2 regions of the Photobacterium japonica genome follow, and region 2 is predicted to be linked to the other one. Evidence: riboswitches for the same ligand, from Rfam matches in the RefSeq annotation. Region 2 holds a riboswitch; the other holds the start of a gene.
What was found. A riboswitch is a leader RNA that binds a small molecule or an ion and turns the genes downstream of it on or off. The one in region 2 is predicted to bind cyclic di-GMP.
Positions count from the first base shown of each region.

Region 1: it holds a riboswitch for cyclic di-GMP, as region 2 does, so the genes downstream of both, L4C36_RS12855 (glycosyl hydrolase family 18 protein) here and L4C36_RS10130 (TfoX/Sxy family DNA transformation protein) in region 2, are expected to answer to the same signal.

Region 1 is NZ_JAKJSN010000030.1:325-4,970, forward strand. It holds gene L4C36_RS12850 (hypothetical protein) at 1-229, opposite strand, end outside; gene L4C36_RS12855 (glycosyl hydrolase family 18 protein) at 479-3,088, opposite strand; cyclic di-GMP riboswitch class I at 3,224-3,326, opposite strand; gene L4C36_RS12860 (MATE family efflux transporter) at 3,538-4,646, opposite strand, start outside.
Region 2 is NZ_JAKJSN010000022.1:65,603-74,356, forward strand. It holds gene torD (molecular chaperone TorD) at 99-752, shown strand; gene L4C36_RS10110 (hypothetical protein) at 974-1,576, shown strand; gene L4C36_RS10115 (hypothetical protein) at 1,695-1,880, opposite strand; gene L4C36_RS10120 (hypothetical protein) at 1,985-2,380, opposite strand; gene L4C36_RS10125 (substrate-binding domain-containing protein) at 3,077-4,084, shown strand; cyclic di-GMP riboswitch class I at 4,302-4,403, shown strand; gene L4C36_RS10130 (TfoX/Sxy family DNA transformation protein) at 4,528-5,121, shown strand; gene L4C36_RS10135 (hypothetical protein) at 5,426-5,818, shown strand; gene L4C36_RS10140 (carboxymuconolactone decarboxylase family protein) at 5,985-6,575, shown strand; gene L4C36_RS10145 (dihydrolipoyl dehydrogenase family protein) at 6,584-8,754, shown strand, end outside.

The DNA.
Region 1 (4,646 bases), on a different contig from region 2:
ATATTGATATGTTTGGATCGGTAACCTCAACGTTTTTGGCAAAAATGATCCTACTCTGGACGGAAGTAGAAGATAAATAAGCTGAAAATTCAGATAAGATTTTGCCGTGTTGGAGGCCGCTAATTGCCGTTTGTTGAATGCCATCGGCGTTACAGAATGATGACGACAATAAAGCCGCACTCCAAATGCCTATCATTGGTTTTTTAAAACGCACTCCAAAGTATCCCATTTATGGCAGAACTCTAAGTAATAAATAGTTGTTGAGCCGATGATGCTGGCTGCGAGTCATTGAGAAATGTAAGCTAAAACGGGTAATTAGAGTACGACATCAAAAGGGGGATGCGAGTTAATTCACTATAATGTGTGTGGCTTTTATGCAACGAGCGATTTGTTTAATGGTGAGGGGAAGTAGGTTGAAAAAACGCCCCACCGCAGAGCGGTAGGGGCGTGAAGTGGAAATACGTTTTAACGGTTTAGCTTACTGGCAAGATGACTCGCCAACACTTTCCCAGACAGAAGCCTTACCCGGTTCTTCGCCTTTGGTCCACCATTTGGCTTCCCAACGCTGGTTATCATGATTGACTTGCTCGCCACCTTGGTAAGCGATACCCTTGTTCCAGCCAAACTCAGCATCACTGATTAATGTCCATTGGTCGGCTGTCGCACTGGGTACATTGTTCTGTGTCCAGTATTTTGCTTGCCAAACCAAGTTATCGTGACTGACTTGATCGCCCGTGTTGTATACCGCACCGCCAGTCCATGCTGGGTAGTTACCCGCGTTTGGATCGGTAATGTCACAGTCGCCACCGCCCGTTTCTTCTTTAGGTTCAACCGTGATGCGCATCGCTGCGGTGGCATCTAATGCACCGTCAGACACCAATACCGAAACGTTTTCTTGCGTGATTTCCGATACTGCAGGCGCTTTCAGGCGCAGTGTTGCTGTACCTTGACCAGACAAAATGTCGAACAGTGGTGACACCATCCAGGTGTACGTCAGAGGTTCGCCGTCTGGATCGCTGGCTTTCGCGTTGATCGAGAACGTTGCTTCTGCTTCAACCGTCAGCGAGGCCGGTAGGGTAACCACTGGCGCTTGGTTGGCTTGTTCCGCATTGTTGTTGACCGTTACCGCGTCACGTGCCGTCTGGCCTTCAGTATCCGTGACAACGAGTGCAAACGTGTACTGTGTGTCTTCCGCTGTTACGGGTACGCGAATGGTGGCTTTCGCTTGATCGGCACCGGTAATGACCACGGCTTCACCCGTTGTTTGCGTCCACTGGTAAGTCATGACTTCTTGTTCTGGATCGTAAGATTTAGATCCATCCAGTGTGACATCAATAGGGCCCATCACTGCATGGTCAGCCCCTGCATTCGCGACCGGTGGTTTGTTTTGTGCTGGCGGTGGGGTGATACCACCGTCACCATGGCCTAAACCTTCATGCATCGCGTTCAACAGGTCGCCATTGTCCGCATCAATTTCCCACGAGAACAGACCGGCTAAGCCACGCTCTTGCACGAACTGGCCTTTTGCTTTAACGGCACGTTCGTCATCGTAGGTGATCAGTTCTTTGGTGGTAGGATTCCACTTATACGATGCTTCTGCTTGCTCATCGTAACGGCTTTCCCAGCCATTGCCAGAATGGTTATCGGCAATGTCACGGTAGTCTAGAACACCGTCTTCCCATGTGCCTTTAATCGCACCGGTTGCCTGGCCCGTCATTGGGTTATCACCCGTAATGTTGTGTACGCCTTTCCAGCCACGGCCGTATTTAGGCACACCGACAACCAATTTCTTCGGATCTAAGCCTTGTGCCAGCAGGTCGTTAACACCGCGTTCTACCGTGTGTTTTACCATTGGGTTATGGCTTGCATCGTAAATGCCAGATTGGTGGCCTAAGGTGTTCAAATCAAACGCGCCGAACATGTCATAGTTCATCAGGAAGATGTAATCCATGTATGCTTGCGCGCGGTTGTAATCTACTACGTCAATTTTCTTTACATCGACGCCGATTGCAGAGGTGAGCTCGTAAGTACGGCCGGTTTCTGCCGATAGCTCATCTAACATGGCACGCAACTCTTTCATCAGTGTCACGTACAATTCGCCATCTTTGTCTTTATCGCCCAGCTCAGGGTTAGCTGCGCCACCGCCTGGGTATTCCCAGTCAATATCCACACCGTCGAAGAACTTCCATGTCTGAAGGAATTCTTTTACCGAGTTCACGAAGACGCGGCGTTTGCTTTCGTCGTGCATGAAGTAAAACGGATCAGACAGCGTCCAGCCACCGATAGACGGCAGGATTTTCAGATCAGGGTAGGCTTGTTTCAGCGCCATCATCTGACCAAAGTTACCACGGTAGGGGTCTTGCCAGTTGTTCACGCCTTCTTGGCCCATCTGAATCGCGGCCCATGGGTCATGGATGGCGACCGCAAAATCAGGTGTGCCCGCACAGGCTTTTTGCAGAGCCGCAAAGCTGCCAGGAATTTGTTTTAGGCTATCGTTAATGCCATCTCCCCCACAGATAGGGGTGAAGCCGTACAGCATGTGAGTCAGGTTTTGTGCTGGGACTTTATTTAATGGGAATTCACGGCCGTAAACACTCCATTCAACAAAGTAAGTGCCGACCACTTTTCCAGAGGTATTGGTGTAAGGCTTGTTATTTTCTTGTAGAGCAGGAGCCAGCGGTGCCAAGTGGCTACCGTCTGTATCGGCAATCGTCAATGTGACAGATTTGCTTTCGCTGCAGCCATCGGCATTACATAACTCAACCGTCATGTCATACACGCCGCCTTTGCTGACATTGAATGTCGCGCTTTTGCTGCTGCCTTTGCCCGTCCAGACGGTTTCGCCGTCAAGCAATACGTTTGCCGTTTGTGCAGCGTCGCCGCTCCATGTCTGCCATGAAACAGTCACAGGGATGTCTTTGTGGCGCGCAACGACGATGTCTTTATAGCTTTGTGCATCACGGTTTAATTCAACCAGTGCGTAAGTGTGTGTGCCCCAATCAAGGTTAGGTGTACCGGGGGCGGCAGCGTGTGCGCCAGCGGTGGCCAACAGGCTGCCGACAAGCATAGCAATGTGAGACTTTTTCAAATTAGGCTCCGTTTATACAGAAGAAAAAGGCATGCTCACCCGTTGGCGTGTAACAGGGTTTCAGTCAAAAAACAGACCAAGGTGAGACGCGGTTTGTATAATACGAGGTCAACGAAGGAGGAGGCGTGCTCCACTTGAGGCAGTCCCGCTGTCATCGGGAATGCGGTCATTACCAAGCATTCCCCTTAGACCGGAAACTTTGCGTCCTGCATTTTCATGCAGTTTGCCGTTGTCACAAGTATTGAGGATATAAATAGCAGAATGCTTATTTTGTGCAATTTAAAATGTAGATTATGCTGCGCTTAGCGAATACGTAAATATATATTTGTGATATTGCTTCACGTAATTTAACGCATAAGCGTGTAGGTCATATAAATAGACGCGGCCAATAAATAAAAAGCGCCCTATAGGCGCTTTTGTGTATAGAACGGGGTGATACCGCACGCTAATTAGCTAGCCAGCACCATGTCGTTGTCAGGCTTCATGTTGGCGCGGCGGTTCACGTCTGCCCACACCATAGGAATAACGATAACCGCTAATGCGAGGTTAGACAGCGGAACGGCAAGCCAGATACCATCAATCCCCATCAGTTTTGGCATGATGTACAAGAACGGTAGTTGGATCAGCATGTTACCTAGCGATATCATCAGTGCTTTGCCACCTTTATCAATGGCCATAAAGTACACGGAAGCCAGCGCAAAGAAACCATCTAGGAACATGGCAAACAGGTGCAAGCGAATACCGTTTATCGTTTCTAATGCCAGTACCGGCTCATTCTGGCTGAACATGCCCACAAGGGTGTTCGGGAAAATATTCAGCAGCGCAATCGCACCCATACCCGTTAGAAGTACCGCTTTGGCAGCAATCACTAATGTGGCTCGAATTTTCTCACCTTGTTTTGCCCCGTAATAATAACTGACTGGCGGTTGCATACCGCTTGCTAAGCCTTCAGCCAGTAGGTAATACATGGTGACCAAATAACCGACAATGGCATATGCCCCGACATGGACTGAACTACCGTAGCTCATGAACAGTTTATTATGCAGGGCAACCATAAAACTGAAGTAGGCATACATAAATAAACTTGATGCGCCCAATCCTACGGTTTTGATGGCCATGTCCATATTAAAACACAGGTTACGCAGTGTTAATCGTAGTTGGGAGTAGCGCGAAAAGAAATACAGGATAGCGACCACCGTAATACTGATTTGCGCAATAATGGTGGCAATGGCTGCACCTTGTAGTGCCCACCCGAAATGTCCGATGAACAGGTAATCCAGCACAATGTTGATCACCGCACCGCCCATCATTAACCCCGTTGAAAAGTTTGGGCTTTCATCATTACGGATAAGCATCGGCAGGGCACCGGATGCAATGGTGAAAATAGCGCCCCAACTGAATACTTCGATATACGCGCTACCCATTGCCAAGGCATCACCAGTGGCTCCTTGCGCAATCAATAGGGTAGGGGCAAGCATGTTGAGCAACGCCATCATCAGTAAGCCGGCAAGGCCGATTAAACCCAATGCGGTGTACAGCGTTTGTTGTGCTTTACTGG
Region 2 (8,754 bases):
TAATAAATTAGATATACTTATTAGGCTTATTCTATGTGAATATGTTTTTCTTTACGGTCACACCCTATTGGGCCGTATTGTCTGGATGTGGAGAGATCATGAAAGAATTTATTGCTTTCAACGAGCAGCGCGCAGAAATTTACTGGTGGATGTCATCTTTATTCGCTCGCGAATTAACCGAGCAAGACATTGAGCAGTACCAAAATGGTGAGATGGTCACGTTTCTGTCAGGCCTTGCCATGACGGCTGCGCTAAAAGCCCCTGTTGAGCACTTTCGTGATGCGCTAAAACGCCTGGATGTCCGTGATGATGCACAGCTTGAACTTGCCGCTGACTTCTGCGGTCTATTCCTTAGCACACCAAAATCCGGCGCCCTGCCGTATGCCTCCATGTATGTCGGTAAAAGCGGTTTGATGAACGATAAGCCCGCTCAAGACATGCAAGCGCTAATGGAAACCTACAACATTGCGCAGCGTAAAGAATTCAACGAGCCCGCTGACCATCTGGCTGTAGAGTTGGATTTCATGGGTAACCTGATCATCATGGCGAACCAATGCGCGTCTGTCGACGACGCAGAAACGCTGATGCAAGCCCAGTTGGCCTTCATCAATGCGATGCTTCTAAACTGGTTACCACAGTTTACGGCGAAAGCAAACGAACACGACAAGTTTGGTTTTTATGCCGCAGCCGCTGAAGTGCTGCTTGCATTCTGCCAGCTTGACGCTGCATTCCTTGCAGGTGACGAACAATAACCCTGACTGGCACTAGCCAGCATCCATAACACTATCTTCGTTTGCCGGCATACGGATTGCCGGCTTTTTTATGCCTGTCATTCCTAGCGAGCCCCTCTTTCACCACCGTCCTCATAGCATTGTTCAGCTTTCATCCAGCATTCATGACATTAGACTGACATTTCTCTCAATGGTATTTTATACAGTCAACGCATCAAAACATGAAACAAAAGAGCACCATCATGCCTAAAAGCCATACAGCAAGAAAGCCGTCTTCATCGCTACTGTCAACGTTGACGAAATATTCACTTCCGATCTTATTTGCCGGTGCGCTCGGCGCAGCGTTACCCGCGAACGCCAATAACACAACGGCCGAGACAGTCACGCCAGCCCCAACGGCAACCGAGCTGGCACAAGCACAGGCAAAAAAAGCGGCCGTGCATAAAATTAATGCCATCCAGCGCGATCTCACCAGCATTCGCCAGCAAGCATTAAAAAGCCACCCAGAATTGGTGAAACAAGCCAAGGCGCTGGAAACAACGTACAAACAAAAAGCAGAAGACATCGGTTATAACCCGGATGCGTTTGTCGCAAAAGCAGAAACCTTGCAAGAACAGCTTCGCGCAACCAACATGCCCGAAGAAGAGCGTAATGCGCTCGTGAAAGAATTTGCCGCAGCAAAACAGCAATTAGCGAAGCAACGTCAAACGCTGATCACCGATCCAACGCTCGTTACCTTGCAGCAAAACCTTCAACACGACACATTGGCGGCCATGAAAGCCTCCGATCCTAAAACAGACGAACTGCTGAATGAACTAAAACACCTGCTTGAAACGGTACAATAACCCTGCCCAATCGTCCTCTGTTACGTTTGTTTTGAATACACACCCTGTGAGTACCCTACTGTCTCGTAGACCGTAAGGAAGCGACAGGGTGTGTTTTAGCCTACAGACCCTCTTCACCTCACTCTTCGTCCTCTTTACTCAATAAGGCTTTCTCTTCTTCCAATATCGCCAACCAATACGGTTCCGCCTCGCACACACAACAGTCGTGCCAAATCGGCACATCATCATGCATGCTGATTTTTCGCGGGGTATCGTGCGCGAAGTGGCCAGACAGGCCTGAGGCATCAATGCATTTCACCACCATACATTCTCCCCGTGATACGCTTTGTCGTATCACTACTGTCAGTATGGCAGGCATAAAAAAAACCGGCGCAAGCACCGGTTTCTTCATGGCATGATATTGGCCTGTTACAGCTCAATCGCCTTATTCTGGCTCAACAAACGCATACCGCGGATCAACTGGAACAACCATTTGAGTACTGCGATCACCGCGATCACTGCGCCCACAAATGGCAGTACGTCCAATACGTAGTCCAGCATATCACTGTGTACCCAGTATTCAGCACCCGCCAACATACCGGTCATGGTTGCAGCCGTTACACCCAATACGACAAAAAAGGTAAAAAACATGAAAAATGAACGAATTATCGTATAGTAGTGGCTGTAACTTACGGCATCAGTGCCTTTATTCAGTTTGTAGCCTGAATAAATAATCGCAACGATACCGGAAAGAAGCAGGGTAAAAGGTGTTAGAAAACTTGCGATATAAGCAAATCGCACACCCGCTTTGTTATTTGTCGACATGATACTGTCCGTTCTATCTAACTATGGTTATTTTAATTATCACACGGATTTTCGCTTCATCAAGCTTGGATAAAACAGACGATGATCACGATCAAAGGAATCCGACAGAGTCCGCTATAATCCCCTAAAGCAACAATGCCGCAACGATGTAAAGAACTATCCCACTGAATAAATTGGCAAAAATTCATACAAAATGACATTTTCATGCGCCCTAACCCGTTCCTCTGGCGACAATTTCAATGTCACCTGCATTGCAGTATTGTACTGTTACATATTTGTTTCACACGACAAACACAGCCGAAATTTGCGTTCACAATACCCTTGCCATATTTAATTTTATCAATGAGATAGCAATAAAAAGCGGTGATTAATAACCGTTAAACAATTTAAATACAGTGGACAAATGTTGATGACTATCAACTATTCTTAGTTATTCGAGCAAGAAAGATTGCACTCTTGGCCACGGTAAGTAAAATGTGAACGCAAGCGATTACACCATGCAACTGCATGCGATGATTAAAACGAACATTGGTAATCGCTCGAAACGGAGCCGCTTTATGATGCGGCTTTTTCTGTTTCTAGTCCCTGTACCCAAAAGAGCAATGCACTTCGCAGTATTGACGCATAAGTCCATTGCTCTATTGGGTAAGTTTTCATTATTGGGTCCTCTGACCTTTTATTATTAGAAGAATAACTATGGCAACGATTAAAGATGTTGCACGTATGGCTGGCGTATCGACCACAACAGTCTCTCACGTGATAAACAAAACGCGCTTCGTCGCAGAAGCCACACAAAAGAAAGTACTTGCCGCTGTTGATGAGCTGAATTACGCCCCAAGTGCAGTCGCACGTAGCCTAAAATGTAATACAACCCGTACCATTGGCATGCTCGTTACAAAATCCACCAACCCTTTCTTTGCGGAAGTGGTTCACGGTGTTGAAGAGTACCTGTACGGCGAAGGCTACACCCTGATTTTATGTAACACCGAAGGTAACCTGGTGAAGCAGCGTGACTACTTGCGCATGTTGGCCGAAAAACGTGTCGATGGCCTGCTGGTCATGTGTTCAGATCTTGATGAGCAATTGCTGACACTATTAGAGCGCCAGAAAGATCTACCGATGGTTGTCATGGACTGGGGCCCAGAAAGCCCACACACAGACAACATTCAAGACAATGCTGAGCTTGGCGGTTATGTGGCGACGAAGTTCTTCATCGAACACGGCCATAAAGCCATTGGTTGCTTAACCGGACAAAGTGAAAAAGTGGCTTGTCGCGAACGCCTTAAAGGCTTCAGAAAAGCCATGAACGAAGCGGGCCTAACCGTGAATGAAGATTGGTTGCTGGAAGGTGATTTTGAATGTGAGTCTGCCGTAGAAGCAGCGAAAGCGTTCATTGCAATGGAATCACGCCCAACGGCCATTTTCTGCTTCAACGACATCATGGCAATGGGCCTGATCAGTACGTTCCAACAAGCGGGCATTCGCGTACCGGAAGATGTCTCTATCATCGGTTACGATAACATCGATCTGGCGCCGTACTTCTCACCACCATTGACCACTATCCACCAGCCTAAGCGTCGCCTAGGTAAGAGTGCGGTTGAAATCTTGATGCAGCGTGTGAAAGATAAGACACATGCCACACAGGTATTTGAAATGATACCTGAACTTGTGATCCGAAAATCAGTCCGCGATCTTAATCAATAAGGTCAGCTCGCGAAAAGTGCCGCTTTTTGCATTGAACCACGAAAGCGAAGGTCTTGGGCCTTCGCTTTTTTTGTCCCGTTTTTAGCCGAAAGCACGCTTAAGAACGACACAAAAAAGCTACCACGAGCAGATTATAAGACCAAATAATGGGAGCAATATCACACTTTTAAAAATGGGAGCAAGGTCAAATTTATTAACTAAGATATTCTCTTTTTTGTCACGAACAAGGCAAACCACTCGAAAGATTGGGACGCAAAGCCTCCGGCCTAAGAGAAACAAATACACACTGTTTGTTGCTTATGGTAGCGGGGTTGCCGATGGATATAGCAATTACTGTCAGAGCTCACCCCACCTATTCTCTGACCGTATCAAAGACATGCTTTGCTATTCTAGAATCCTCGCTTGTTGACGGTTGACGCTATTAACAACTATCGAGAAAAAGCATGGACAAACCAGTACTTAAAGATTCACTACGTTTATTCTTTGGCGCATTTGAGAACGTGAAGTCACGCTCTATGTTTGGCGGATTTGGTATATTTTCTGGCGAAACCATGTTTGCACTTGTCGTCAATGACAAGCTGCATTTACGCGCCAATGCGGCCAATGAAAGAGAATTTAAGCAAGCTGGCCTCACCCCGTATATTTATAAAAAGCGCGGCTTCCCTGTTGTGACCAAACATTACGCCATTCCAGATGAATGGTGGCAGGATACAGCGCAGATTATCGCACAAGCAGAGCGTTCACTGGCTGCCGCGCAGGTTGATAAAGAAACAAAAAACACCGCAGGCCCTGAGCGTATTAAAGATTTGCCAAACTTACGTCTTGCCAACGAAAGAATGCTAAAGAAAGCCGGTATTATTACGGTAGATCAACTACTTGAAGCCGGTTCAATTAACGCATACAAAGCGCTACAAGACAGCCACTCCGGCAGTGTCGGCATCGATATGCTGTGGGCGCTTGAAGGGGCGATTTGCGGACGCCATTGGTCTGTCATCCCACAAGACCGCCGTTCAGAGTTATTGGCTAAATTACGCTAAAATAAACACGTTATATATAAATAAGAGATCTTATGATCTCTTATTTATATTTCTATGATTATAACCTGCCATCACGTCTTGCATTGACAAAATACTGTCAACAAATGCCAAACATTGAATTACCTCCCAAACCTGCTGAGAAACATCTACGCCCTCTTCCAATACCGACATTCACTTGTAAAATGGCTTTTATCCAAGTGACCTCAAGGTTATCGTTTCAATCAATAGCATTGCAACTTATCTCATGGGAATAATTATCCCGTTTTGACATCCCTTGGGTATATATGTCGTTAAAGGGGCCACCATGCATTATTCCAAGCCATTTCCTGGGCAAAGTGAACACATGTTCAAAGATAAATTCAGCAAATGGCCACGTATCATGCGTGCATTAGTGTTATTAAGCCTGCTGCCTCCCGCCCTGCTTATCCTGCTTGTCCACCAGCAATTGGCGCCCGTGAGTGCGCTGCATGATGTATTACTTGCCGTCACGGTGCTTAACGTCACACTGCTCGTGTGGGGACTGGCACTAAAAATTCGTGCCCGCAAATATTGGTATCGCAGCTATCATATCGGTAAAACGATGGTACTCGCCGCTATCCCTATCATGGCCTGTGGTTACATTTTTCTCACTGAGTTACCCAAAAGTGAACTGCTTGCGCAACCTACCTCGCGGACTGTGCAATTAACCATCAACTAGTGCCACCGTAGACGTTTTTTTTACTTTTTCTGAAATTTATTCTGCTACCTCAAGGTCTTTGTGTCATAACTCCCTGATAATTTCGGTAATATTACGGCTTACTCTCAAGTAATATGGCCTATCCGGTTGCTCATTCACTGACACTCAGACAATCACAGAGGTTACCTTGCGCATTTCAGCTAAACGCCGCTACTCCATTCTGATCAAGCCACTACTTTGGCTGCAGCAACGCCACTACGGTAAGGTACTCAACCCAGCCCTGCTGTGGGGACGCAAGCCTACCCTGTTTTGGTTAGTGGCCGGTTTTTTTGGCTATCTTGACCGTAAACACTCACCGTTAACGCCTGTGCTGCGTTCTTTGGTGTGTGTGCGTGTATCCCAACTCAATGATTGCGCTTTCTGTGTGGATGCCAATGGCATGAAACTGGCAGAACGCTGTGACTCTGAAGAAAAAATTAAAGCCCTTGCCCATTGGCAACACAGTGATCTTTTTACCCCGCAAGAGCAGGCCGTTTTGCACTACGTAGAAGCGATGACGATCACAGGAATGCGCGTGACTGACGAAATGCTTGCCACGTTAAAACAAGGGTTTGATGATGATGCTATGGTTGAGTTAACCGCGCTGATTGCCTTTCAAAATCTCTCCGCGAAATTCAACACCGCGCTTGATGTCCCAGAACAGGGATTTTGTTCGTTACCCATTCAACCTAATGCGACCCAACAGGCTAATCGCCCAACCGCAAAGGATGAACACTAGGAGTATCTATGAACAGAAAAAAAATCGTGGTGGCAGGCCTTGTTCTGTCATTGATCGGCCTGTGGATAGGCTTCGATCTCGGCCAGTACTTCACGTTAGCCCAAGCAAAAAACCAGCAAGTAGCCTTGCAAGACACCATTGCCTCGCACCCACTGCTGTCTAGTCTTCTTTTCTTCGCGCTCTATGTCACCATTACCGCCTTATCCGTTCCAGGGGCGGTCATCATGACCTTATTAGGCGCGGCCTTATTTGGCTTCTGGTGGAGTTTATTACTGATTTCGTTTGCCAGTACCCTTGGGGCAACCTTGGCCTTTTTGTTCAGCCGCTATATTTTGCGCGATTGGGTACAGCAACGTTTCGGCCACCGCTTGGCCGCGATCAATACTGGTATTGAAAAAGAAGGGGCGTTTTACCTCTTCACCCTGCGGTTAATTCCAATCTTCCCGTTCTTTCTCGTCAACCTGCTGATGGGGCTAACGCCGATCAGTACACGACGTTTTTATCTGGTCAGCCAGATCGGGATGCTCGCCGGTACCGCAATTTACATCAATGCCGGCACCCAGCTGGGTCAAATCGACACGCTAACGGGGATTGTATCTGCCCCTGTGCTGATCTCCCTGGTGTTGTTGGGTCTGTTTCCTCTTATCGCCAAAGCAGTTATGACATGGATAAAACAGCGCCGCGTGTATGCGCAATGGAAAAAACCCGAGCATTTTGATCAAAACATGGTGGTCATTGGTGCGGGTGCCGGCGGCTTGGTCAGTGCCTATATTGCCGCCGCAGTGAAAGCCAAAGTCACCCTGATTGAGCGCCACAAAATGGGGGGGGATTGCCTAAATACCGGTTGTGTGCCATCCAAAGCACTGATCCGTGCGGCACATACGATGTCAGAAATCACCAAAGCCCACGAATTTGGCATTACCACAGGCCCTGTGACGGTAAATTTCCAGCAAGTCATGGCCCGTGTACATAAGGTGATCAGCAAAATTGAACCGCATGACAGCGTCAGCCGCTATACGGACTTGGGGGTGAATTGTATTCAAGGCGATGCCACGGTCTTATCCCCATGGGAAGTAGAAGTGAACGGGCAGCGCATTACCACCCGTAATATTGTGATTGCTACCGGTGCCCGCCCACTGGTACCCCACATTCCCGGCCTTGATACGGTCAATTACCTGACGTCTGACTCGATTTGGGGATTACGCGAGCAACCCAAGCGCTTGTTAGTGCTCGGTGGCGGCCCCATCGGTTGTGAATTAGCCCAGAGCTTTTCGCGTTTAGGCAGTGAAGTCACCTTAGTAGAAATGGCCGATCAGGTGATGATCCGTGAAGACAGCGATGCAGCGGCAGTGGTGGCGAATAAGCTGGCCAAAGATGGCGTGAACATCAAAACCGGCCATAAAGCGGTTTCATTCTCCTCATTCACGAATGAGCAAGGCCAACAGATTCAACAAGCAGCGTTGGAAGACAGCAACGGGCAAATCGTAGAAATCGAATTTGATGCCGTCATGGTGGCACTCGGCCGCGTCGCTAACGTGACAGGCTTTGGCTTAGAACAACTCGGAATCACCACCACCGAACGTGGGACTGTGGCAGTGAATGACTACCTGCAAACTCAGTATCCGAACATCTTCGCCGTGGGTGATGTCGCCGGTCCATTTCAGTTAACCCACGCGGCCGCGCACCAAGCTTGGTATGCCGCCGTAAACGGGCTCTTTGGCCAATTTAAAAAATTCAAAACCGACTATTCCGTATTACCTGCAGTCACCTACACTGCGCCGGAGCTTGCTCGCGTCGGGCTTAACGAAAAAGACGCTATCGCCAAAGGCATCGCGTTTGATGTGGTGACCTACGGCATTGATGATTTGGATCGTGCCATTACAGATGGCACCGATGAAGGCTTCATTAAAGTGCTTACGCCAAAAGGTAAAGACACGATTTTGGGGGCGACGATTGTTGGCCATCACGCCGGTGAACTGTTGGCTGAATTTACCCTTGCGATGCGCCACGGCTTAGGCCTGAATAAAATTTTAGGCACGGTCCACCCTTACCCCACCATGAGTGAAGCTGCTAAGTACACGGCAGGCGAATGGAAAAGGGCCAACGCCCCTCAAGGCTTATTGACATGGGTGAAGAAATACCATGACTGGATGCGCCATGAGGCAAAGCAACCTGATAC